3 regions of the Acidaminococcus hominis genome follow, and region 2 is predicted to be linked to each of the others. Evidence: riboswitches for the same ligand, from Rfam matches in the RefSeq annotation. Region 2 holds a riboswitch; each other region holds the start of a gene.
The links. A riboswitch is a leader RNA that binds a small molecule or an ion and turns the genes downstream of it on or off. The one in region 2 is predicted to bind S-adenosylmethionine.
Positions count from the first base shown of each region.

Region 1: another riboswitch for S-adenosylmethionine. It lies ahead of metK (methionine adenosyltransferase); the one in region 2 lies ahead of LKE88_RS03820 (methionine ABC transporter ATP-binding protein).
Region 3: another riboswitch for S-adenosylmethionine. It lies ahead of LKE88_RS03070 (MetQ/NlpA family ABC transporter substrate-binding protein); the one in region 2 lies ahead of LKE88_RS03820 (methionine ABC transporter ATP-binding protein).

Region 1 is NZ_JAKVMG010000001.1:1,634,016-1,639,366, forward strand. Features, by position in the region: gene LKE88_RS07270 (alpha/beta hydrolase) at 1-29, opposite strand, end outside; gene priA (primosomal protein N') at 205-2,601, opposite strand; gene metK (methionine adenosyltransferase) at 2,603-3,781, opposite strand; SAM riboswitch class I at 3,833-3,940, opposite strand; gene citC ([citrate (pro-3S)-lyase] ligase) at 4,032-5,078, opposite strand; gene LKE88_RS07290 (DUF362 domain-containing protein) at 5,195-5,351, opposite strand, start outside.
Region 2 is NZ_JAKVMG010000001.1:911,807-917,157, forward strand. Features, by position in the region: gene hisD (histidinol dehydrogenase) at 1-34, opposite strand, end outside; gene hisG (ATP phosphoribosyltransferase) at 35-679, opposite strand; gene hisZ (ATP phosphoribosyltransferase regulatory subunit) at 692-1,864, opposite strand; gene LKE88_RS03815 (YerC/YecD family TrpR-related protein) at 1,861-2,169, opposite strand; SAM riboswitch class I at 2,393-2,493, shown strand; gene LKE88_RS03820 (methionine ABC transporter ATP-binding protein) at 2,567-3,607, shown strand; gene LKE88_RS03825 (methionine ABC transporter permease) at 3,597-4,259, shown strand; gene LKE88_RS03830 (hypothetical protein) at 4,417-4,869, shown strand; gene LKE88_RS03835 (hypothetical protein) at 4,962-5,351, shown strand, end outside.
Region 3 is NZ_JAKVMG010000001.1:731,985-737,335, reverse strand. Features, by position in the region: gene LKE88_RS13225 (hypothetical protein) at 1-748, shown strand, start outside; gene LKE88_RS03080 (S-layer homology domain-containing protein) at 645-1,265, shown strand; gene LKE88_RS03075 (hypothetical protein) at 1,650-1,871, shown strand; SAM riboswitch class I at 2,652-2,751, shown strand; gene LKE88_RS03070 (MetQ/NlpA family ABC transporter substrate-binding protein) at 2,858-3,688, shown strand; gene LKE88_RS03065 (M20/M25/M40 family metallo-hydrolase) at 3,703-5,037, shown strand; gene LKE88_RS03060 (Fic family protein) at 5,095-5,351, opposite strand, start outside.

The DNA of each region.
Region 1 (5,351 bases), 720 kb from region 2:
TGGGCAATATATTCTTTGACAGTTGTCATGGTTCCCTCCTGACTTTGGACAGCGGTTTTACCGGGGGCCGCAGTCACCGGGGAAGCCGGTGCCGCATAGGCAGCGGCAGACAGCGCCGTCAGGCAGGCGCCCAGGGCTAAAGCCGTACGAATTTTTTTCATGGGAGTTGCTCCTTCCATAAAATAGAATGAAGTAATACTTTTACTATATCACGCTGATGGGATCCACGTCAAAAGACAGGCTGGGCTGGGCCCAAAATTCCGATTGGCGCAGCCATTCCTTTACGGGCTCCATTTTATGACTTTTTAGCAGGATGTTGATTCGATAAATTCCTTTTACCATAGGCACAATGGCAGGGAAGGGGCCCAGGATTTCTACTTCCGCCTGGGTTTCCAACTGCCAGGCCTCCAGATTGTTCACCACCCGCTGGGCAGTGGAAAAGGCCGTTTCCATTTCCTTGTGCTGGACGGTAATCTTCAGCATCTTGGTAAAGGGCGGATAATTCAGCTCCTGCCGCTGGTCCAGTTCATGCTTGGCAAAGCCTTCATAGTCCTGCTTGGCTGCCAGCTGGAGAATGGGATTTTCCGCATCGTAGGCCTGAAACACCACCTGGCCAGGTTTGTCCCCCCGGCCGGCCCGGCCCGCAGCCTGGGTCAGCAGGGCAAAACAACGCTCCCCGCTGCGAAAGTCCGGCAGGTTCAGGGCTGCATCAGCGCTAAGGATGCCCACCAGGGTCACATTGGGAATGTCGTGGCCCTTGGCCACCATCTGGGTGCCCAAAAGCACGTTGTACTCCTGCTTGCCAAAGGCCCTGAGAATCCGCTCGTGGGCAAATTTGGCTGAGGTGGAATCCTGGTCCATGCGAATGGGATGCACCCCCGGACACAGCTCCTGGATTTCCATTTCGGCCTTTTCCGTGCCGGTGCCAAAGAACTTGATCCGCTTGCTGCCGCAGTTGGGGCAGGTGTGGGGCACGGGCATGGTATAGCCGCAGTAATGGCATTTCAGCAGCTGGTCCTTGGCGTGGTACACCAGGGAAACGGCGCAGTGGGGACAGGTAATGGCCTCCCCGCAATCCCGGCACAGCACAAAGGTGGAGAAGCCCCGGCGGTTTAGCAGCACAATGGCCTGCTCCCCATGCTGGACGGTCTGCTCCAGTTTTTCCCGGAGTTCTCCCGAAAGTACGGACCGGTTCCCCTGCTGCAGCTCCGCCCGCATGTCCACAATGGATACCTGGGGCAGGCGGCTGCCGCTTTTGGCCCGCTGGGTCAACCGCAGCCGGGTATATTTCCCCTTCCGGGCGTAATAATAGGATTCCAGGTCCGGGGTGGCCGAGCCCAAAAGCACCGGCACCTTCCGGTAATGTGCCCGGTACTGGGCCACCAGCCGAGCATGATAGCTGGGCCGGGTTTCCTGTTTGTAGGTACCTTCGTGTTCCTCGTCGATGATAATCAGGCCCAAATTTTCAAAGGGGCAGAACACCGCTGAGCGGACCCCAATCAGCACCCGTGCCTGGCCGGAGCGCATTCTCTCCCACACGTCCGCCCGCTCATTGGCGGACAGCTTGCTGTGGGCCACGGCCACATGGTCCGAGAACCAGGCCTTAAAACGCCGCACGATCTGCCCGGTCAGGGCAATTTCCGGCACCAGTACCATCACCTGCTGCCCGGCCCGGACGGCCCGGTCGGTCAGCCGCAGGTAGACTTCCGTCTTGCCGCTGCCGGTGATGCCTTCCAGAAGAAAGGTCTGGGGCTCCTTTTCCGTTCTGGCCCGGTCCACCGCTTCCACCGCAGCCTGCTGCTCCGGAGTCAGCTGCAAATTTTCCCGGGGTGCCTCCAGATGCTCGTAGCTGTCCCGCAGCACCCGGCGCTGCCCTTCCTCCAGATAGCCCAAAAGCACCAGAGCGTGGATTACATCGTTGGAGATGCCCTTGGCTTGCAGTTCGTGGCTGGTCAGCACGGTCTTTTCCGGTAATAGGGAAAGGGCGGCCTGCCGGCTTTTACCCCGGATCAGGCCGTCCTTTAGGGCCTGGCGCCCTGCGGCAGTGCTTTGCAGGGTACGTTCGGTCTTTTCCCGCAGCTTGTATTTGGTTGCGAAGGACAGGCTCACTGCCCCTTTGGTGATCAGTCCCTTCAGGGCATTTTCCCCTCCGTCCAGGCGGCAGATTTCCTTCCGGGACCGGCCGCCCCGAAGCAGCAGATAATCGTAGAACTCCTGCTCCGGTTTGGTCAATTCTCCGGCAAAATCCGGTTCCGGCTGGTAACGGCCGGTGACGGCCACACTGCTCTTGCCTGGAATAAACAGGCGCAGGGCTTCCGCCAAGGTACAGAGATAGTACTGGGACAGCCAATGGGCCGTGGCCAGCATCTCCTGATCAAACCAGGGCGCCGTGCCCAACACATCGGCAATGGCCTTCAGGTCCAGGGAAAGGTCCGGCTCCCGGTCCTCCTCCACAATAAAGCCTTCCAGCATTTGTGAGCCAAAAGGCACCACTACCCGCCAGCCTTCGTCCAGAAAGTCCATGCTTTCCGGCACCCGGTAGGTGAACTGCCGGAACATATTCTTTACCGGCAAATTAATGGCAACCTTTGCATACTTCATTTTAATGCAGAGCCTTTTTCAAAACATCTACCTTGTCCAGATGTTCCCAAGGCAGGTCCACATCCGTCCGGCCAAAGTGGCCATAGGCTGCGGTCTGGCGGTAGATGGGTCTTCTCAAATCCAGGCTCTTGATGATGCCGGCCGGGGTCAGGGAGAAGTTCTTTCTGATCAGTTCCACGATTTCTTCTTCCGGAATGGCATTGGTGCCAAAGGTGTTGACCGCGATGGAAACCGGGCGGGCTACGCCGATGGCATAGGCCAGCTGGATTTCACATTTCTTGGCCAAACCGGCAGCCACCACGTTCTTGGCCACGTAGCGGGCTGCGTAGGCAGCACTCCGGTCCACCTTTGTGGGATCCTTGCCGGAGAAGGCGCCGCCCCCATGACGAGCCATGCCGCCGTAGGTATCCACGATGATTTTCCGTCCCGTCAGGCCGGAGTCCCCCTGGGGACCGCCGATCACAAAACGGCCGGTGGGGTTGATGTGGTAAATGGTCTTTTCGTCCAGCAATTCTGCCGGAACCACCGGTTTGATAACGTATTCCAAAATGTCCTTGCGCAGCTGTTCCATGGAAACCTTTTCGCTGTGCTGGGCAGAAACTACGATGGTATCCACCCGGACCGGCTTGTCGTCATCATATTCCACGGTAACCTGGGTCTTGCCATCCGGCCGCAGATAATCCAGGATTCCCTGTTTCCGGACCTGGGCCAGCCGGTAAGCCAGCTTATGGGCCAGGGAAATGGGCAGGGGCATATATTCCGGAGTTTCGTCCGTGGCATAGCCGAACATCATGCCCTGATCGCCGGCGCCGATTTTTTCATCGTCGTCCTGGTTGCCGCCCTTGGCTTCGTCGGATTCATCCACGCCCATGGCAATATCCGGGGACTGTTCGTCGATGGACAGCAGCACCCCGCAGGTAGCTCCGTCAAAGCCGTATTTGGCACGGTCATAGCCGATGTCCATTACGGTCTGCCGGGCAATTTTGGCAATATCCACATAGCAGCTGGTGGAAATTTCCCCTACCACATGGATTTGGCCAGTGGCTACCAGGGTTTCACAAGCAACCCGGGCATTGGGGTCCTGGGCGATGATGGCATCCAGGACTGCGTCGGAAATCTGGTCGGCAATCTTATCAGGATGGCCTTCCGTTACAGATTCAGATGTAAAAAACTTTTTCATAGTTCCTCCTTGAGTAAAAAAAATACTCCCCATTGAGAGAGAGTATATAGGCTCTCATCTCACAATCGAAAAACCGCATTGTAGGATTTAGCACCGTTGGCTTACGCCATGGTTGCTGTGGGTTCATTGGGCCATTCCCTCCGCCACTCTTGATGAGCAATATGTAGTTTGCAATAAAACATTATATACAACTGTATCAAAAAAAGCAATAGTCAACCCAGCCTTCCCGGAGAAAGGCCGGGGCTGCCTTTTAGTAATGGACCACATTCTTGCCGGCCCGGATTTTGTCCACCACCGGCTGGCCTTCCTCACTGCGCAGGTAGTTCCAGGTAGTCTCCGGCACCAGGGCCTTCACTTCGTCCCAGTTGCCCTGCTGGATATCCCGGCGCACGGTAGAAGCACTGACCACAATGCCGTTTTGGGTTTTCCGGGGCACAATGACGCAGCCAATCCCCGCTTCCGGCAGCCGTTTGGCCATGACCTGGTTGTAGAGCCCGGTCACCAGGCTGGTGGGTTCCTCCCCTACGTAGCGGGCGGTAATGCCCATGCGGGCAGCAATTTTCGTGAAAATGGCCAGGTCCAGGTTGGCGTGGCTCAGGATTACCGCTTCCTCATCCTTTTGGAAGTAGCTGGGGAAGGTGTTCTGGCTGATGATGTAGGGACCGCTGTCGTGGTAGCGGATATTCTTCAAATGGGCCGTGCCTTCCATAATCAGGCGCTTGCGCACCGTATAGGGAAAGAAGCTGGCGTCCTCGCTGACCATGAACAAGTGCACCAGGTCATTTTCCTGGGCGGCCTTTTCCACCAGGTACTGGTGTCCCAGGGTAAAGGGGTTGGCGTTCATCACCACGGCTGCCACCCGGGGTGCTTCCACCTTGCTTTGGGCCAGCTGGTCCAGGTAGTGGGCAAAGCCATCGTGCTTATTTTCCATAAATACCACCTGGTCTTCCACCCGGGCAATTTCGTAAAAGCCCAGGTCCCCGAAGAACTTGGCGGACGAACATTTGGTGTACAGGAACAGGTGGGTATGGCCCTGTTCAAACTGGCGCTGGACCAGATGGGAAACGATTTCGTTCATCAGGCCTTCCCCCTGATGGTGGTGATCCACCGCCATGCAGCGCAGGGTATTTCCAAAGCAGCTGCCGGTGGCTACGGCGTGGTAATCCTGGTCAAACATGACACAGGTATAATCCAAATTGGCATCCCGGCGGATTCCTTCCTGCTCCAGCAGTGCATTCACTTGGGCATTGGTGCGGGTGTCAGAAGGGTACACCGGAGAAATTACATAATCAGACATAAGCTCCTCCGTACGTTCTAGAATGGTTCCATTATAACACAAAGGAGAGGGCCCCCTAAAGGGCACCCTCTCCAATCTGACACTCAACTTTTCTTATGTACCGTAAAAGGAAACAGTTACATCCGGACCAGTTCGTATTCCCGGGTGCCCAGGCCTATCTTCACGCCATGTTCCAGCGTGGTTTCCCAGTCCACCAGGGGGTTGCTGTCCAGGAAATGGTCGTGGTGCTCCTCCCAGCCCTTTTCGGCCAGGTGGTCGGACAGCTGGCTGTTG
Region 2 (5,351 bases):
CCGCAGTGCTTTTTCTTTCATCCAATACTTTCATTTATTCTTCCTCCTTGAGTACGGTTTCCAGGTCTTCCACCAGTTTCTTGATCCGGTCATACTGCATTTTGAAGCTGACCTTATTGGCAATGAGCCGGGCGGAGCTGGGGTACACGGTAGCAATTTCCTTCAGTTTGTTTTCCCGGAGGGTGCGGCCGGTTTCGACAATATCCACAATCAGTTCGCTAAGGCCCACAATGGGGGCCAGCTCGATGGAGCCGTTGAGCTTGACGATTTCCATCTGCATGCCCAGCTTTTCGAAAAACTCGGAGGCAGAATGGGGGTATTTGGTGGCCACCCGCATATGGGCGTAGTCGGTCAGGTTGGGCAGCTGCTTGGCTTCGGGCACGGCCATCATCAAATGGCAGGCGCCGTAGCCCATATCCAGCAGTTCGTAGATATCTTTTTGTTCTTCCCGCAGCACGTCCTTGCCGATGATGCCGATATCGGCGGCCCCGTATTCCACGTAGGTGGGCAAGTCCACGGTTTTCACGATGATGAATTTTACTTTGGTTTCTTCATTGGTAATCACCAGTTTCCGGGAATTTTCCACCACGTTTTCGGCGGCGTAGCCTACCTTGGCCAGCAAGTCCACGGATTTGGCAAACAGTTTGCCCTTGGGCAATGCAATCGTTAAATAGTCCATTTCACAGCTCTCCTATCGTACGTATGCTACAGCTTCGCAGCGGTTAGCTGCACAGGCCTTGTCCGCTTCTTCCGGGGTCAGGGCGTCGGTGGCAACCTTCACGTTCTTGCCGTCTGCGCGCAGGGACATGGCTTTGGCAATGGCCTGCTGCTGATGACCGGGGGCCCAGGCTACGTAAATATCCCATTTGGATTCCTGGTTGAACTTGCCTTCCCGCTGGAGGCTGAGGATGATCCGGTCGATGCCCATGGCAAAGCCCGTGGCCGGTGCCGGAGCCCCGAAGTTCTCCATCATCTTGTCGTAGCGGCCGCCGCCGCAGATATTGAAACCGATATGGGGCGCATAAGCCTCAAACACCATGCCGGTATAGTAATCAAAGTCACGAATCAGGGACAGGTCAAAGGACAGGTAGTCCCCTACGCCGTAGGCGGAAGCCAGTTGGTAGATGGCTTTCAGGTTCCGCAGGGCTTCCTTGCTCTTTTCATTGGAAACCTGGCGTTCCAGCTGGTCCAAAAGGTCCACGCCGCCCTGGAGGTAGAGCAGCTCCCGGAACAGTTCCTTCACGGGCTTGCGGATGTAGGAATCCGCAGCTTCCTTCAGGCCCACGGCGTTGTGGCTCAGCACCATGTGCTTGACAAATTCGGCCCGGGTGCCGGTAAGCTCCGCTTCTTCCATGAGCCCTGCCAAAAAGCCGCTGTGGCCGACGCTCAGGAGAAAATCCGTCAGGCCGGCGGCCCTCAGGCTGCTGACGGCCAGGGCCAGGACTTCGGCGTCCGCCATGGGAGCCGCTGCCCCGATGAGCTCGATGCCTGCCTGGCTGAATTCGCATTGGCGGCCGGCCTGGGTCTGTTCGTGGCGGAACACGTTGGCAATGTAGAACAGCCGTTTGATGCCCTTGTCAGCCTTGAGCCGGGTGGCTACCATCCGGGCCAGCGGGGTGGTCATTTCCGTGCGCAGGATCATGGTGCGGCTTTCCCGGTCCATGAACTTCATGCTTTCTTCCGTAATGCCGGCGCCGCTTAGGGCAAAGGTGTCTGCGTATTCAAAGGTGGGGGTAATGGCTTCGTCATAGCCCCAGGACAGAAAATTGTCTGCAATCTGGTCCTCCATTTTCCGCTTCAGCCGGGCTTCTCCCGGCAGGATATCTTTGGTTCCATAGGGAATTCTCAAAATGTTAGTACTCATGCGTTTTCTTCTCCTTTGGTAATACGGGGAATGACGGTTTGGTAGCCGCCTGCCCCATAGTTTAAACAGCGATTAACCCGGGAAACGGTGGTGCTGCTGGCGCCCGTATCCTTGACAATCTTGGCATAATTTTCGCCGCGATGAAGACGCACCGCCACTTCCAGCCGCTGGCCCAGGGCCTTGAGCTCGTTGGGGGTGCAGATGTCTTCCAGGAAGGCCAGGCACATTTCCTTGTTCTCCAGGGTGAGGAACGCGTCAGCCAGCTGCAGAAGTTCTTTTTTGTTGTAACCTGCTTGAATAATCATGTTGGTACCCCTTTCTAGGTGTTTCCAGGTTTGGTTTATGAAATGGACCGAATGCCGATCTCGCTTTACCTCTTTACTGATTTAGTACTTTACTCCGATGAAGTAATAAAGTCAAGTATTTTTTCTAGTTTTTACCAAACTTTGACATTTTTCCACTTTGGAGGCTTTTTTTGCCAAAACACATTGACAAACTGTACATAACAGAGTATCATTTATCCACACGGATTCATCAAGAGTAACGGAGGGACTGGCCCGATGATGTTACGGCAACCATCACTTTGTGAACGGTGCTAAGTCCATCAGGTGCAGCCTGAAAGATGAAGATGATTAAGCCAAACGCATTCCTCTTCATATTGAGTGAAGAGGTTTTTTTATTGTATGGAGGTGGACATATTTTATGATAGAGCTGCAGCACATTGACAAGATCTATCACACGAGCTCCGGGGACCTGCACGCCCTGAAAGATATCAACTTGTCTATTAATGAAGGTGAAATTTTCGGCATCATCGGTTTGTCCGGGGCCGGCAAAAGCACCCTGGTCCGCTGCATCAACCGGCTGGAGGAACCCACCAGCGGCAAGGTGATTGTGGACGGCCAGGACATTACGGCCATGAGCCCGGTGGAACTGCGGAAAGCCCGGCAGAACATCGGCATGATTTTCCAGCATTTTAACCTGCTGAGCAGCCGGACCGTTTACGGCAACATTGCCTTCCCCCTGGAAATCCAAGGGCTGGACAAGGCTGCCATCAAAAAGAAGGTGGATCCCCTGCTGGAACTGGTGGGCCTCACCGACCGGGCGGACCATTATCCGTCCCAGCTGTCCGGCGGCCAGAAGCAGCGGGTAGGCATTGCCCGGGCCCTGTCTTCCGACCCTACGGTGCTGCTGTGCGATGAAGCCACCTCCGCCCTGGACCCCCAAACCACGGAATCCATTCTGGACCTGCTCCGGAACATCAACAAGCGGCTGCACATTACCATCGTGATGATTACCCACCAGATGAATGTGGTGAAGGAAATCTGCGACCGGGTTGCCGTTATTGAAAACGGGGAAATCATTGAAGAAGGCACCATGTTCGACCTGTTCACCAATCCCCAGAAGGCCACCACCAAGGAATTTGTGGCCAGCATCCAGCACAACGACCTGCCGGATTTCGTAAAACAGATGAACATCCAAAAGGTCTACCAGCCGGGAAACAAGGCGCTGGTCAGCTTGTCCTTTATTGGGGAAAGCGCCGGAGAACCGGTGATTTCCGTGCTGATCAAGCAGTTTGATATTGACGTGAACATCCTCACCGCCAACATTGAAAGCCTCCAGAACACCCCCTACGGGACGCTGCTGGTAGAGCTGGAAGGCGACGAGGTGCATATGAAGGAGGCCCTGGATTATCTCCAGGCCAAGCAGCAATTGAAGGTGGAGGTAATTGGCTATGTCTCCTAATATGATGAATCTGCTAATCAAGGCTCTGGGGGAAACCTGCTACATGGTGGTGGTTTCCGCCGCTCTGGCTACGTTGTTTGGGATTCCTTTGGGGGTTATCCTGACGGTGACCGGCAAGGGCCATATTATGGAAAACAAAGTGGTGAACCGGATTTTGGGCGCCATTGTCAACGCCACCCGTTCCACGCCTTTTATCATTTTGATGGTTGCCATTATTCCCCTGACCCGTATTATTGTCGGGTCTTCTATCGGGACCACCGCAGCCATTGTGCCCCTGACCATTTCCTGCACTCCGTTTATTTCCCGGATTATTGAGTCCTCCCTTTTGGAAGTGGACCACGGGGTTATTGAAGCAGCCCTGTCTGTAGGGGCCTCTCCCCTGCAAATCATCTGGAAGGTGCTGCTGCCGGAAGCCATGCACTCCATCGTGCTGGGGATTACCCTGGCCATCATCAGCCTGATCGGCAGCTCGGCTATGGCCGGCGCCCTGGGCGGCGGCGGTCTGGGGGACCTGGCCATCCGCTACGGGTATCAGCGGTTCCAGGCCGACACCATGCTGGCCACGGTTATCGTGCTGATTGCCCTGGTGCAGTTGGTGCAGTCCTGCGGCAACCGGTTCTCCAGCAAGCTGAACAAGAATAAAATTAAATAAGGATTGTAAGTAGGGATTTTTGGTGCACCAGCTGCGGCTGGTGCATTTTTTTGTGTTCCCCCTGCTCCCTTTTGGCAGCGATAAATCCCAGGAATTTTCTTGCAATTCTATGCTATAATAAAAATACACCTTATTCACATTTGAGGAGGCGAGACTTATGAAGAAATTCTTTTTGGTGCTGATGCTGCTGTGCTCGTTTGCAGTGCCGGGCTTTGCCAATTCCTTTGACCAGCAGCCCCAGCGCTTTGTCTGCGTGGATACGTCCCAAAAGGGCAGACGGTATGTGGACCTGGATTCGGTACAGGTGGTCCAGTACGCTCCCCCGGCCTACCAGCTTTCGGTGGTCACCTACACTTTGGACTATGTAAACCACAGCGGCTTCCAATACACCCAGCTGTACACCTACAATTACAAGGACCAGACCATGAAGCTGACCTTCAAGGCTGCCCTGCCCTGCGATGAGGAAGGCAAACTGTTAAACCAGGCCCCTGGCAAGGTGGACGGCACGGCCCTGGACATTCTGCCCTACAGTCAGGGCTACTACGTGGGAAACCTGATTTTCCACAAAGCCTACAATATGTATTTCAGCAAGAATTTCCCCGGAGCGTAAGGCCGGGACAAAGCGTTTTGCCAAATCTCTTGGTAAAACGCTTTTTTTCATGCTATACTAGGTTTTGACCATAATGAAAGGAGCGCAAACCCTTGGCGCTATTCCATAGAAAACGGCCTACCCGGCCCCAGCCCGTTGCTTTTGGGCAGGCCCGGCGGAAGCCTCCCAAGAAAAATCATTCCACCCTGTATTTTCTGCTGCTGACGGCCCTGGTGATTCTGGGGGTCATGGCCTACAACTACCGGGCGGACATCAAGATGCACATTATGCACTACAAGCCCCAGCCGGTGAAGACGGTAACCATTGCCAACACCAATCTGAACCTCCAGGAAATCAACACGCCGGAGCTGACCAGCTACGATGTGGACAAGATTCTCAGCTTCCACTACCGGGACGAGGTATTCTACCTGGCCCTGCGCAGCCAGGACGGGGAAAGCACCCATATTGACGCCTTTGACGTGAAAAACGGCAGCTTGTTCGCC
Region 3 (5,351 bases), 180 kb from region 2:
CGTGAAGAACGGCTATAACGGCCAGGACGGCACAAGCGGCGCTGCCGGAGTAGACGGCAAGGACGGTATTACCCGCATCGTTTACGAAGACAAAACTGGAGAACATCAGGTAGCCACCCTGGACGACGGCATGAAGTACGGCGGCGATACCGGAGATGTCATCGCCAAGAAGCTGAACAACCAGGTGAACGTTATCGGCGGTATTACGGACCAGGGAAAACTCACCGCCGCAGATAATATCGGCGTGGTCTCTGACGGCAAAGACAACCTAAAGGTGCGGCTGGCCAAAGACCTGACAGGTATCACCTCCATCAGCAATGGAGGCAATACCACCATTACCCTGGGCGATAACGAAGTGAACGTGAACAACGCCAAAATCACCAATGTGAAGAACGGAGACATTTCCGAAGGGTCCAAAGATGTGGTAAACGGCGGCCAGGTCTATAATGTAACGCGGAATTTAGAACAAAAAATAGACAATTCCGCAGCACAGCTGGGCAGCCGCATCAACAAACTGGGCGACCAGGTAGAACGGGTAGGAGCTGGCGCAGCAGCTCTGGCCGCACTCCATCCCCAGGACTTTGACCCCGATGACAAATGGGACTTTGCAAGCCGGCTATGGCAATTACAAAGGAGCCAATGCAGTGGCCGTAGGCGCCTTCTATCGCCCCACCGAAGACGTGATGTTCTCCGTAGGCGGTTCCTTCGCTGGAGGAGAAAACCTGGTGAACGCCGGCGTCACCTTTAAACTGGGCCAGCACAACCACGTCACCCGTTCCCGGATAGCCCTGGCCAAAGACGTACTGGAGCTGAAGCAGCTGGTAGCCAAGCAAAGCGCCATAATCCAGCAGCTCATGGCCGGACAAACCCCAGCAAGCCCCGCAGCCCAGAACGTTGACTTCCCCGATGTACCTAAAGACCATTGGGCTTATACCTACGTGAAGACCTTGGCCGACAGAGGCTACCTGAAAGGCTATCCGGACGGCGAATTTAAAGGTAACCGTACGATGACTCGTTATGAATACGCAGCCATCATCTATAGAGCCCTGCAAAACGGCGCCCCTGTAGATGGCAATATGGGCCGCTCTTTGGGTGAATTTGGCCCCGAAATCCAAAAAGTCGCAGAAGCCGACCACTTCCGGGTAGACCGGGTTTCCGGCAAAGACAACGACCGGCATAAAATCGAACGCCTCCGGGTCAACGACCAAGACGACAAAGCCCAGCACGTATTCCGGGACGTGTACGGCAGCCAGATTAAAAAATAGAGAAAAAGCTAAGTCAAGTAAGAAAACAAACCCCACGAAAGCGTCAGTTGTTCGAAAGAATAACTGACGCTTTTTCACAGGGGGCTGGCGGGTTGTTGCGGCCAATGGACCTGAAGTGATGTGGTGCCGGGAATCCCCGCTCAGTCAGCCACTAGCGTGGCTGCCAGCTCCCCCCTAGTGGTTCGCGGCTAGCTGCGCAGCTACGTCCTACGGACTTGCTTTGCAGGCCGCTATCACAGGGGACGCATTAGCCGGCCCGCCTTTGGACCCATGTTATGGCGGACCGGATGCGTCTCCCAAAGGTTGGAGCCTTTAAATGGACGTGCGGTCAGCGGGGATGGGGGGATGAAAACAAAAATTGCTTCAAGTTGTTGAGGAATCAAGATGGAATATATGGCAGAACAGGAACCCCAACCAGGTCCTGCTTTAGAACCAGGGCAGGACCGACCTTCCCCTTCTCCAGTGCGTGCCGAGCAACGCACTGGTAAGTGGAAGGCAATGTGGCGCAAGCGCCACAAAAACATGGATGCGGACGTGCTGGTCGATAGTAGTGGAGATTTGAAAGCTAATGTAGTAATAACCGCTATACTATTGATTAATAAATGACCAGTGGGGGGTTAGTATGCCTTCTGCAAACGTTGCGGTCGTGTCCAAACAGCGATACGGGTATTCCAAAAGCTGTTTGGTGTATGCGAGCCATGTGATAGCTGCCTGTGAATCTAGTCTGCAAGACGAAGATGAACAGCTAGCAGCGAACTACTGAGAAGGTGTCGCATTTTCCTTTAAAGCCCCCTTCAAGCGTTGCGGTCACGTCCAAACAGCGTCACAGGTATTCTAGAAGCTGTTTGGTACACGTGCCCCATGTGATAGCCGTCCAAGAAGCAAGTCCGTAAGGACGCTGCTGATTGGAACACGGCGAACCACTAAGGAGGTGGCAGCCAAAGGCTGACGGAGGAAGTTTACTCGGTTTTTCGCGGCCCTTGGCCGCGATTTGCCTTCTCTTTACCTGTTCGCTATGCGAACAGGTAAAGGGGAAGGAAGGCATTGCCGAAGGCAATGCCAGGATGGGGTTCAAAACCAAGATACCTGTACTACACTCGTTGAGAACGTCGACCAAAAATCCGGTACAGAGTTTTCTACAGCTAGAGATTGCTTTACGTTCGAGATTTTGACCTAGTTGGACTACCGTCCTTCATGCACTAGCCCCAAAAGGGGATAGCATTTTCCTTTTCAGGGAAAATGCCGCAACCGGCAATAGGGGGATTCCCGGCACCAGCACACTTCAGGTACATTGGCCGCACCAACTGGTCCGATGTGTTTCCCTCCCTCCAAAACCCTGTTGACAAATATCCCCTCTTTATAGTATGATTTCTTCATAAACTGAATACTTCATCCAGAGCAGCGGAGGGAATTGGCCCTATGAAGCTGCGGCAACCCCCGGAAGGGAAGGTGCCAAATCCAACGGGAACAACCTGAAAGATGAAACCGCACAAAGGCAGCGTCATCTTTTCAGATGACGTTTTTTTCATACCTTCACGCTAGAAAAAACTGTTCTGGTTAAGTCATTCAAAAAAAGAAAGGAAGAGATGTGTATGAAACTGAAAAAAGTATTGCTGGGACTGGTTTCCGTCCTGGCAGCAGCCAGCCTGCTCACCGGCTGCGGCAACGACAAAACCGCCGACAAGTCTGCGGCACCAGCCGAAAAGAAGACCATTACCGTGGGCATTACCCCCGGCGACTCCGAACAAATCATGGAAGTAGTAAAGAAGGAAGCTGCCAAACAGGGCCTGAACGTAGAAGTCAAAGTCTTCTCCGACTTCGTGACCCCCGACCAGGCACTGGCCAGCAAAGAACTGGACCTGAACTCCTACCAGCATGAACCCTTCCTGGTGGCCTTCAACAAAAAGAGCGGCACCAACCTGGTGAGCATCGGCAAGACCTACCTGGCTCCCCTGCGTCTGTACTCCACCAAAATCAAGAACATCAACGAACTGAAAGATGGGGACAAAATTGGCATTCCCAACGATCCCTCTAACGGCGGCCGTGCCATCCTGATGCTCAGCAAACTGGGGCTGATCAAAGTAAACCCCAACGTAGCAGCTACCAGCCTGACCGTCAACGACATTACCGACAACCCCAAGCACCTGCAAATCATCGAACTGGAAGCAGCCCAGCTGCCCCGTTCCCTGGATGATACCGCAGCCAGCATGGTCAACGCCGGTTACGCCAACTCCGCCGGCCTGTCCCAGGACCTGGCCATTGCCAAAGAAGACAATACCAGCCCCTATGTGAACATCATCGCCGCCCGGGCAGAAGACAAGGATAACCCCACCTACCAAAAATTCGTGAAGATTTTCCAAAGCCCGGCTGTCAAAGAATATATCGAACAAAACTGCAAGGGCAACTTGATCCCTGCATGGTGAGAAGGTGCTGAAAAGTGAGTTTGACCCAAGAAGATGAAAAACTGGCTGCGCATTTGCAGGCCATGATTCGCTGTGCCACCGTGTCCAACTCCGACGTGAACAAGGTGGATTGGCAGGAATTTGAAAAACTCCATGCCTTGTTTGAAAAGTTTTACCCCCATATTTACCAGCTCATGGAACTGGACAAAGTGGGGCAGGCCGGTCTCCAATTCCATTTGAAAGGAACCGGCAGCGGCAAGCAGCCCCTGCTGCTCATGAGCCACCAGGACGTGGTGGAAATCGGCGACCGGAGCCAATGGAAATTTGACCCCTTCTCCGGGGATATTATTGACGGCTGCGTCTGCGGCCGGGGTACCACCGACTGCAAGCACCTGCTGCTGTCCGAGCTGGAAGCCGTGGAAAACCTCCTGGCCCAAGGCTGGCGCCCGGATTACGACTTGTACCTGAGCCTGGGCTACGCAGAAGAAGTGTATCTGGAAAACGATACCGACGCTGCCCAGCGCCTGGCCGAAAACCTGGAGAAAAAAGGCATCCGCATTGGCACCATCTTTGATGAAGGCGGCTTTATCCAGCCGGAAAAAGATGGCTGGCTGTCCGCCCGCATTGGCCTGGGCGAAAAAACTGCCGTGAACTACGAAATCTACAAAGATTCCCCCGGCGGCCACTCCAGCAAGCCCGGTGCAGGAACGGCCCTGGGCGCAGTGGCCAAAGCCATTGTGAACATCGAAACCCATCCCTTCCCGTACCGCTTGACCCCTCTGGCCAAGGACCAGCTGATTGCCAGCGCACCCCTGCAGCCCGAAGGCATCAAAGAAATCTACGCCGACCCTGAAGGACGCTGGGAGGACCTGTGCGCCCTGGCCAAGCAGAATCCGGCCCTGGACGCCTTGCTCCATACCACCATTGCCTTCACCATGGCTTCTGCCAGCACCCAGCCCAACGTGCTGCCCTCCCATGCTGCAGCCGGCTTCAGCGTCCGGGTGCTTCAGGGCGATATCGTGGAATCCGTCCAGAAATACTTTACCCAGTTCCTGCCGGAAGGAGTCAAGATTAAGCACATTTCTGGCCTGACCCCCACGCCAACCTCCACCCCGGACAGCCACGCCTTCCGGCTTACCGAGAAGATTCTCCACGAAATGTATGGAGAAAAAGTCCTGATGATCCCCGTTCTCATGCTGGGTGCCACCGACACCCGGTACTACCGGAACGTATCCCAGGACGTGCTCCGCTTCTCCGCCCACAAGAAAGACGCCCGGTGGGGCGAAGCCCATCAGGTCAACGAAAAAATCCCCATGGACGCTCTGCGCCCCAGCGTGGAATTCTTCGAAAAACTGTTGAAACTGTATTAAGAACTAAAAATCGCCCTGCAAAATCAATTGGTTTTGCAAGGCGATTTTTTAATTTCCCTACCCTTTATGCACATACCCCGTATTGCGCCCTTGGCCTACCTTGATGAGCAACCCCGACTGCAGCAGCTGGGACAGGGTCCGTTCCACGGTAATCTTGCTGATGTCCGGACAGCGGGTCATAATCTCTTTCTTGGTGATGATGCCCACGGTCTGGTCCAGCAGCGCCTTGATGCGCTCCGTCTTGGACAGCTTTTTGGCTCCCAAATACTCCACCCGGCTCTCAAACTCCCGGTACGCCTTGAGAATAGCTCCCA